2 linked regions of the Microbaculum marinisediminis genome follow. Each later gene encodes a partner of the first gene's protein in a complex. Links are inferred from orthologs where the notes say so. Each region holds a gene or a part of one and is shown on either strand. Other genes may lie near its edges.

Evidence for each region.
Region 2: the proteins of ccmE (region 1) and ccmB are in contact, whole or in part, in a solved structure (PDB 8CE8), measured with the Escherichia coli proteins. The link is inferred for Microbaculum marinisediminis from one-to-one orthologs.

The regions. Positions count from the first base shown.
Region 1 is NZ_JALIDZ010000002.1:348,045-352,608, forward strand. The notes cover bases 640-3,384. They hold ccmE (cytochrome c maturation protein CcmE), read right to left. Parts: upstream 2,363-3,384; coding sequence 1,916-2,362; downstream 640-1,915. Other genes in these bases: MUB46_RS04910 (heme lyase CcmF/NrfE family subunit), read right to left, coding at 640-1,722; ccmI (c-type cytochrome biogenesis protein CcmI), read right to left, coding at 2,420-3,384. In the rest of the region: more of MUB46_RS04910, read right to left, coding at 1-639; more of ccmI, read right to left, coding at 3,385-3,544; MUB46_RS04925 (hypothetical protein), read right to left, coding at 3,822-4,564. UniProt on the Escherichia coli protein: Heme chaperone required for the biogenesis of c-type cytochromes. Transiently binds heme delivered by CcmC and transfers the heme to apo-cytochromes in a process facilitated by CcmF and CcmH.
Region 2 is NZ_JALIDZ010000004.1:348,178-352,887, forward strand. What follows is about bases 973-3,863. They hold ccmB (heme exporter protein CcmB), read right to left. Parts: upstream 2,809-3,863; coding sequence 2,137-2,808; downstream 973-2,136. Other genes in these bases: MUB46_RS10540 (DsbE family thiol:disulfide interchange protein), read right to left, coding at 973-1,149; ccmD (heme exporter protein CcmD), read right to left, coding at 1,146-1,304; MUB46_RS10550 (heme ABC transporter permease), read right to left, coding at 1,326-2,057; ccmA (heme ABC exporter ATP-binding protein CcmA), read right to left, coding at 2,805-3,470; acnA (aconitate hydratase AcnA), read left to right, coding at 3,688-3,863. In the rest of the region: MUB46_RS10535 (NUDIX hydrolase), read right to left, coding at 1-409; more of MUB46_RS10540, read right to left, coding at 481-972; more of acnA, read left to right, coding at 3,864-4,710. UniProt on the Escherichia coli protein: Required for the export of heme to the periplasm for the biogenesis of c-type cytochromes.

The DNA.
Region 1 (4,564 bases):
GCGGCGGGTGGGATTGAGCACGCCGATCTCGGCGCCGCCCCTGCGCACCGTGATATGGCCGACCTGGTCGCGGTAGTTCGGTCCCTGGAACGGCGAGAAGCCGTCCAGGGTGAGCTCGTATCCGGCGACGTCGATCGTGTCGCCAGGCTTCATCGCGACGATCGTCTCGGTCTCGTAGGCCGTCACCGCGACGATGCCGATGACGGTGACGCCGACCCCCATATGGGCGAGCGCCGTTCCCCAGGCCGAGCGCGGCAGGCCGGCGGCGCGGCGCAGGCCGGTGGCGAGCGGACTGGAAAACAGCTTCGAGCGAAAGGTGATCTCCGAGATCGCGCCGAGGATCAGCCAGGCGCCGATGCCGATGCCGACCGGGGCCAGCACGGGGCCGCCATAGGCGTAGGCGTAGGCGCCGATCATGACGGCGAGCGCGATGCCGGCGGCGACCATCAGGCGCTGCGTGGCGGCATAGAGATCGCCGCGCTTCCAGGCCAGCATCGGCCCGAACGGCACCGCGATCAGCAGCGGCACCATGATCGGGGCGAAGGTCGCGTCGAAGAACGGCGGGCCGACCGAGATCTTGTCGCCGGTCACGGCCTCGAGCGCCAGCGGATAGAGGGTGCCGACCAGGACCACGCCGCAGGCAGCCGTCAGCAGCAGGTTGTTGAGCACCAGCGCGCCCTCACGGCTGATCGGGGCGAAGACGCCGCCGGTCTGCAACGATCCCGCGCGCCAGGCGAACAGCGTCAGCGCCCCGCCGACGGCGAGGACCAGGATGGCGAGGATGAACACGCCGCGGGTCGGGTCGGAGGCGAAGGTGTGGACGGAAGTCAGCACGCCGGAGCGCACCAGGAAGGTGCCCAGCAGGCTCAGCGAGAAGGTCAGGATGGCGAGCAGGATCGTCCAGATCTTCAGCGCGTTGCGCTTTTCCATGACGATCGCCGAGTGCAGCAGCGCCGTGCCGGCGAGCCAGGGCATGAACGAGGCGTTCTCGACCGGGTCCCAGAACCACCAGCCGCCCCAGCCGAGCTCGTAGTAGGCCCAGTAGGAGCCCACCGAGATGCCCAGCGTCAGGAAGCACCAGGCGGCCAGCGTCCACGGCCGCACCCAGCGCGCCCAGGCGGCATCGACGCGCCCCTCGATCAGCGCGGCGACGGCGAAGGAGAAGGCGATCGAGAAGCCGACATAGCCGCCGTAGAGTAGCGGCGGATGGATCGCCAGTCCGACGTCCTGCAGGATCGGATTGAGGTCGCTGCCCTCCGCCGGCGGATTGAGAATGCGCAGGAACGGGTTGGAGGTGCCCAGGATGAACAGCAGGAAGACCGCCGCGATCCAGGCCTGCACCGACAGGACGGTCGCGCGCAGGGTATCGGGCAGGTTGACGCCGAAGAGCGCGACCAAGGCGCCGAAGAAGGCGAGGATCAGCACCCACAGGACCATAGAGCCCTCGTGGTTGCCCCACACGCCGGAAATCTTGAACAAGAGCGGCTTGGCCGAATGGGAGTTCTCCCAGACGTTGACCACCGAGAAGTCGGACTGGAGATAGGCGACCATCAGCATCAGGAAGGCCACCAGCACGAGGAGGAACTGGCCGACGGCCGCCGGCGGCGCCACCGACATCAGCGCCTGATCGCCGCGCCGCGCGCCCCACAGGGGCAGCACCGATTGCACCAGCGCCAGCGCGAACGCCAGAACGAGAGCGTAATGGCCGATCTCCGGAACCACGGCTATTTCCCTTCCAGGTTGGCGGCAATCCTCGCAGCGCCACCTGGAGCCTGTCCAGGGCGCATCCCAGGGCGCATCTTCGACTTCGTCGTCCGTTCGCGCGCGACTGTGCCGTCGCTTGTCCCCGTCGCCACCAAAGCCCCTATCGCGGCTCGGATGGCGGCCCTGGGGCGGCGGGCGCGGACGGTCCCGTTCACTGGGCCTGCTCCTCGCCCATCCAGTGGCCGTCCTGCTTGAGCGCGTCGGCGACCTCGCGCGGCATGTAGTTCTCGTCGTGCTTGGCAAGCACGGTGTCGGCGACGAAGACCCCGTCCGCGCCGATCGCGCCTTCGGTGACCACGCCCTGCCCTTCACGGAACAGGTCCGGCAGCAGGCCGGTATAGACCACCGGCATCACGTTGGCGGTGTCGGTGACGGTGAAGCGCACCGTGGTGCCGTCCATGCGCTGGACGCTGCCGTCCTCGACGAGGCCGCCGAGCCGGATGCGCTTGCCCGGCGCCGTCTTGTTGGCGATGACGTCGCTGGGACTGTTGAAGAAGACGATATTGTCCTGGAACGCCGCCAGCATCAGCCCGACGGCGGAAAACAGGACGACGCCGGCCACGCCGATCAGAACCAGGCGACGCTGCTTGCGGGTCATTCGCGTTTCAACCTCTCTATCCGCCTCACGACCAATATTGCGACGTCATGGCGGCGCTCACGTGCTTCCGAGCCCGAGCGACCTGACCGCGTCGTCGATCCGGCCGGCCGCCGCCGCGTCGTCCGGGAAATTTTCCCGCGCCGAAGCCAGGGCCTCGCGGGCCTTGTCGGGGTCGCCCAGCACAACATAGGCGCGCGCCAGCCTCAACCAACCCTCGAGATCCTTGCCGTCCTCGGCCAGGCGGCCGGCCAGACGCTCGACCATGCCGGCGACCATCTGGCCGCGATCTTCGGCCGACATATCCTGGGCGGCGGCAATGTCCTCGGCACTGGGACCTAGGGCGCTGGGATCTGGGGCATTCGGGCCGTCCAGCGCCGCCAGCCGCTGTTCCACCGTCGCGCGCCACGGCGCACCGGCCGGGGAATCCAGCAGAAGCGCACGCCAGAGCCGTTTCGCCGTGTCCGTATCGCCGTCCTGTTCGGCCGCGATCGCGACGAAGTACCGCGCCCTCGGCATCCTCGGATCGAGCTTCAGCGCGCGGGCGAAGGCGGCACGCGCCTCTTCGCTGACGACGCCGTCGCGGGCGGTCACGAGCGCCTCGCCGTAGTCGGCCTCGCGCTCCGCGGTCGAGCCGAGCAGCCGCAGGGCATTGGCGTAGGCGTTGACGGACTCGTCGAAGCGGCCGAGCCGCATGTAGACCGGTGCCAGCACCTCCCAGCCGCGCCCGTCCTCAGGTTCGTTCGCAAGGTGGTCCTCCACGCGGGCGATCAGGATCTCGACGTCCTGCTCCTGCGGCGGGCGCTCCATGCGCGCCGACAGCGGCTGGCCGGGGAGATTGGGGGAGCCGAGCACGAGATAGGTACCGAGGCTGATGGCCGGCACCAGCACGATGACGGCCGTGACCGCCGCCCGCGATACCGGAGCGGCGCTGACCCGCGCGTCCCGGGCGGCCCGGTCGGCGGCCAGAAGCCGGCGGCCGACCTCGGCGCGTGCTGCCTCGGCCTCGGAGGCATCGATCACGCCGCGCGCAAGATCGGCGTCGATTTCGCGCAACTGGTCCTTGTAGACGGCCAGATCGGACTCCTGCCCGCTCCGCGCGGGCGAGCGGCCTCGCGTCAACGGCGCCAGCACCGCCAATATGGCGACGCCGGTCATAACCGCGAAAACCACCCAAAGGACCATAGGTGCGCTCCGTCCGGGGGCGGAAGGGGTCCGCCCGACGATGCCTAGATAGCGCGTCGTCACCGTTTTGCGAAACCGCAAAACCGTCGCACCGGCGTAACAATCGCGTGGGTCAGCTATCGCGGGGGAATGCGGAGACGGGATGGAGCGGGTCGCGAGCCCGGCCCCGCCGGGCCCTGGGGCGGTGGATCAGTGTGCGGCGGATCAGGCGTGGGGGATCAGGGCGTAGGAGATCGCGGCGTGGGCGATCGGGCCGTGGGAATCGAGCGTGGGCGGGTCAGGCCGCGGCGGAGGCGTCGCCGGCCTCGCCGTCCGCGTCGTCTTCTTCGTACAGATCGAAACGGCTGGGCACGGGGCCGGCGGCATCGCCGGAGCGCTTGAGCAGGGAGGCGTAGGTTTCGCCGAAGACCACGGTGTTGATGCGCACGGCGACGTCGAGATCGCGGCGCGCGGCGGCCAGCGCGCTACCGCTCGACTTGCGGATGTCGTGGAGGATCGCGGCATTCGCCGCCTCGACAAATGTCTCGACCTGGCCGACCACGGAGCCGAGCAACGCGTTGACGGCGAGCTCGCCGCGATAGGGCTTGAGCGCGACCATGAGCCGCACCGCGTGTTCGGCGTCCTGGATGTCGTCCTGGGAGGCGGCGGCGGGCTCGCCGTCGCGGCGGCGCGGCCGCATCGCGCGGCGCACCGCGCCGGGAATGGTCTGGACCTCGGCCGACAAGATCTCGGAGGCGCGCTTGCGCTGGTCGGTAAGGCGCCGCAGCCAGCCGGTCGCGTCGTCCAGCTCGATCGCGACGCCGAGGCCGTTGGCGAGGGTGTAGAATCGCTTGATCGCCACCAGGAGCCGGTCGAACTCGCTCGGGCGGCCCATATGGGCGGCGATCCGGTCGGCGGCGAGCTCCACGTCGGTCAGCACGATCTCGGCGCAGGGCGCGAAGCGGCTCTCGACAAGCCGGCGGCCCTGGTCGGTGTCCTCGTACTCGGTGAGGATGCGGATGATCTGGGCGGGATGGGCAA
Region 2 (4,710 bases), on another replicon or contig:
TGTCGGCCCAGTCGAACAGCTTCACCTCCAGGCTTTCCGCGCCGGGCGAGAAACCGCCGGCGAGCGTCGCCTGGAAGATCACCTGCACCTGCGACAACCGCGGCACCGAATAGACGGCGAGGATGCCGGAAATGGCGATCTCGGCGTTGGCCTCCTCGAACGCCTCGCGGCGGGCGCCGGCATCGGGGGCTTCGTTCAGTTCCAGATAGCCGGCGGGGATCGTCCAGAAGCCGCGGCGGGGGAAGATCGCGCGGCGGCAGAGCAGGATCCCGCCCTGCGACCGGACCACCGAGCCGACGACGACCTTGGGATTGTCGTAGTGGACAAAGCCGCAGCGCGTGCACACGCGCCGCTCCAGCGTGTCGCCGGGCGGGACGGTGTGGTGGAAGTCGGGCTCGAGATCGCTCATGACGTGAAATGGTGCCGTCAAGCGCGCGGCAAAATCAATCCGTCCGACGCGGTGTCACGACGAGTGCTTCATCAGGAAGAGGGCTTCGGCTTCAGCGCCTTCTCGATTTCGGGCATCAGCCGGTCGGCCAGCGAGCGCGCGTTGAGCGGGCCGACATGCTTGAAGACGATGCGGCCGTCGTTGTCGACGACGAAGGTCTCGGGCACGCCGTAGACGCCCCAGTCGATGCCGACGCGGCCCTTCTCGTCGGCGCCGACGGCATCGAACGGATTGCCGTAGCGGCCGAGGAAGCGGCGGGCGTTGTCGGCGCCGTCCTTGTAGTTGAGGCCGAAGACGCGGAAGCGGTCGTCCTCGCCCAGGGCCTCGATGAAGGGATGCTCCTCGCGGCAGGGCACGCACCACGACGCCCAGACATTGACCACGGTCACGCCCTGGCCCTTGAGGTCGTCGGTCGAAAAGCCCGGCACCGCCTTGCCGTCCTCCACCAGGCCGTCGAGGGCGGGGAGGCTGAATTGGGGCACCTCGCGGCCGATCAGGGCGGAGGGCACGACGCTCGGGTCACCGGCATAGAGGCGGAACAGGAACAGCCCGGCGAGACCCGCGAACACCACCAGCGGCGTGGCGACGACGATGCGGCCGAGCAGCGAGCGCTTCGGTCTGGCGGCTTTCGCGGGCGCGGATTTCTCGGGCGCCGGATTCCCGGGCCCCGACTTTCCGGGAGCGGTGTCCTCGGCGGTCATCGGTTGCCGCCCGCGCGGCGCACGCCGCGCCTGTCGAGTTCGGCCAGCGCCGCCTTCTGGACGCGGCCGTCGGCGACCACCCAGACGACGAGGCCGAGCAGCACGGTGGCGGTCAGGGCATAGGCGGCGACGATGAATCCGAGATGGTCGACCATTGGCTCAGCTCCTCGATCTGGTCATTGCGCGGGCGCCAGCGCGCCGGCCGCCCTGACGCGCAGCGCCCGGACCCGGCGGCGCATCACCTCGTTGCGCATGGCCGCGGTATGTAGGGCGAAGAACAGGAGCGTATAGCCGACGCCCATGGTCAGAAGCGGATACAGCATCGAGGAATCGATCGTCGGCCCGTCGAGGCGGAAGACGCTGGCGGGCTGGTGCAGGGTGTTCCACCAGTCGACCGAGAACTTGATAATCGGGATGTTGACGAAGCCGACCAGCGCCAGGATCGCGACGGGCCGCGCGGCGCGGGCGGGATCGTCGAAGGCGCGCCATAGCGCGATCAGGCCGAGATACATCAGGAACAGGATCAGCACCGAGGTCAGGCGCGCGTCCCACACCCACCAGGTGCCCCACATCGGCTTGCCCCACAGCGAGCCGGTGACCAGCGCCAGGAAGGTGAAGGCGGCGCCGATCGGGGCTGCGGCCTTGGCCGAGACGTCGGCGAGCGGGTGGCGCCAGACCAGCGTGCCCAGCGACGACACGGCGACGATCGAATAGCACATCATCGCCAGCCAGGCGGCCGGCACGTGGATGTACATGATCAGCACGGTCTCGCCCTGCTGGTAGTCGGCGGGCGCGCGGAAGGCCAGGAAAAGGCCGAGCGCGCAGACAAGCGCGGCCGCGGCCCACAGCCAGGGCAGCAGGCGTTCGGAGTACGCCATGAATCGGGTCGGGTTGGCGAGTTCGATCATCACGCGATCCTTCGCCGCCTGTTATGGCACAAAGTTCGGCGGAACTGAGATACGAAACAACGTCGCGGCACGGCTATTCCTACTCCAGCGCCAGTTTCAGCGCCGCGGCGGCGGCGATCGGGGCGAGAACGAGGCTCAGAAGCGTCAACGCGGCAAGGACCAGAAGCGGCGTCGACATCGGCACCGGGCCGGTGATCGCCGCGTCCGTCGCGCCGACGCCGAAGATGAGCACGGGCACCGTCAGCGGCAAGACCGTCACCGGAACCAGCAGGCCGCCGCGGCGCAGCGCCACCGTCAGGGCCGCGCCGATGGCGCCCAGGAAGGTCAGCGCCGGCGTGCCGACCAGAAGCGTCAGCGCGACGGCGCCGAGGGCGGCGGGATCGACGTTGAGCATCAGCCCGAGCAGCGGCGCGGCGACGACCAGCGGCAGGCCGGTCGTCACCCAGTGGGCGATCGCCTTCACCGCGACGATGACGACGAGCGGCGTCTCGGTCATGGTCAGGAGGTCGAGCGAGCCGTCCTCGTGATCGGCCTGGAACAGCCGGTCGAGGCCGATCAGGGTGGCCAGCAGCGCGCCTATCCAGAGGACCGCCGGGCCGACCCGCTTCAGGAGGTTCAGGTCGGGGCCGATGGCGAAGGGCATCAGCGCGATGACGATCAGAAAGAACACCGCGCCCATCATGGCGCCGCCGCCGACGCGCAGCGACAGGCGGATCTCGCGGCGGAACAGGGCGGCGACGGCGCCGGTCATGTCGCGTCCCCTCCAGTATCGGCACCCGTTTCAGCGCCGGCATCGTTCCGGGCCGGGTTTGGCGCGGGGCCGCCCATCTCCAGCACCCGCGTCTCGAAGGGCAGCGCGTCATGGGTCGCCACGAGTGCCAGGCCGCCGCCGGCGAGATGGGCGCGAATCAGGTCGAATAGGCGCGCACGCGCCTGCGCGTCGATCGCCGTCGTCGGCTCGTCCAGCAGCCACAGCGGCCGCTCGCAGGCGATCAGGCGGGCGAGCGCAAGGCGCCGGCGCTGGCCGGCCGACAGGATGCCGGCGGGAAAGTCGGCGAGCGCGGCAAGGCCGACCTCCGCGAGCGCAGTGCCTGTATCGGCCTTGCGCCGGCCGAGCATCCCGGCCCAGAAGCCGAGGTTCTCGGCAACGGTGAGCGCGGGCTTCAGCGCGTCGAGATGGCCGACATAGTGGGCGTACTCGCCGACCGGCACGTCCTCGGCGGCACCGTCGAGGCGGAGCCGGCCCGCGCTCACGGGCACCAGCCCGGCGACGAGGCGCAAGAGCGACGACTTGCCGGCGCCGTTGGGGCCGCGCAGCACCAGAAGCTCGCCGGCATCGACCGCGAAACCGAGGCCGGAAAACACCTCGCGGCCGCCGCGCACGCACGCGAGATCGTCTCCCACCAGCTTCATGGTGACGGCCTCATGCGGATCTGTATCGGGCGCGCGATCGGGTCGCCATGTGCGGGACGGGCCTCGCCTTTCTCACGTCGTATTGGCACCACTCTTAGAAATTCTCTATATACCCGGCAAGTCGGGCCGGCGCCTGCGACGTAAGTCGTGGTCATATTGCGCACCGTGGACGCTGCCCCATCTCGCCCTGAACCCCCGAACGCAAGAGGCCGACGCAGTGACCTCCACCTCCCTCGACAGTTTCAAAGCCCGCAAGACCCTCAAGGTCGGCAACAAGACCTACGAGTATTTCAGCCTCAAGGCGGCCGAGAAGAACGGTCTCAAGGACATCTCCTCGCTTCCCTATTCGCTCAAGGTCCTTCTGGAGAACCTGCTGCGCAACGAGGACGGGCGCACCGTCAAGAAGGCCGATATCAAGGCGATGGCGAGCTGGCTGCGCAAGCGGTCGTCCGACCGCGAGATCGCCTTCCGCCCGGCGCGCGTGCTGATGCAGGACTTCACCGGCGTGCCGGCGATCGTCGACCTCGCCGCGATGCGCGACGCCATGACCGCGCTCGGCGGCGATCCCAAGAAGATCAATCCGCTGGTGCCGGTGGATCTGGTCATCGACCACTCGGTGATCGTCGACGCGTTCGGCAACCAGCGCGCCTTCAAGGTCAACGTCGATCGTGAATACGAGCGCAACGGCGAGCGCTACCGCTTCCTGCGCTGGGGTCAGGAAGCGTTCGACAACTTCCGCGTGGTGCCGCCCGGAACCGGCATCTGCCACCAGGTGAACCTGGAGTATCTCGGCCAGACCGTCTGGACCAAGAAGTTCAAGACCAAGGACGCCAAGGGCAAGACCAATACCGTGGAGCAGGCTTTCCCGGACACGCTGGTGGGCACGGACAGCCACACGACGATGGTCAACGGCCTGTCGGTGCTGGGCTGGGGCGTCGGCGGCATCGAGGCTGAGGCCGCGATGCTCGGCCAGCCGATCTCGATGCTGATCCCCGAGGTGATCGGCTTCAAGCTGACGGGCAAGCTCAAGGAGGGCGTGACGGCGACCGACTTGGTGCTGACCGTCACCCAGATGCTGCGCCAGAAGGGCGTGGTCGGCAAGTTCGTCGAGTTCTACGGCGCCGGCCTCAACCACCTGCCGCTCGAGGACCGGGCGACGATCGCCAACATGGCGCCGGAATACGGCGCGACCTGCGGCTTCTTCCCCATCGACGAGGACACGATCCGCTACCTGAACCAG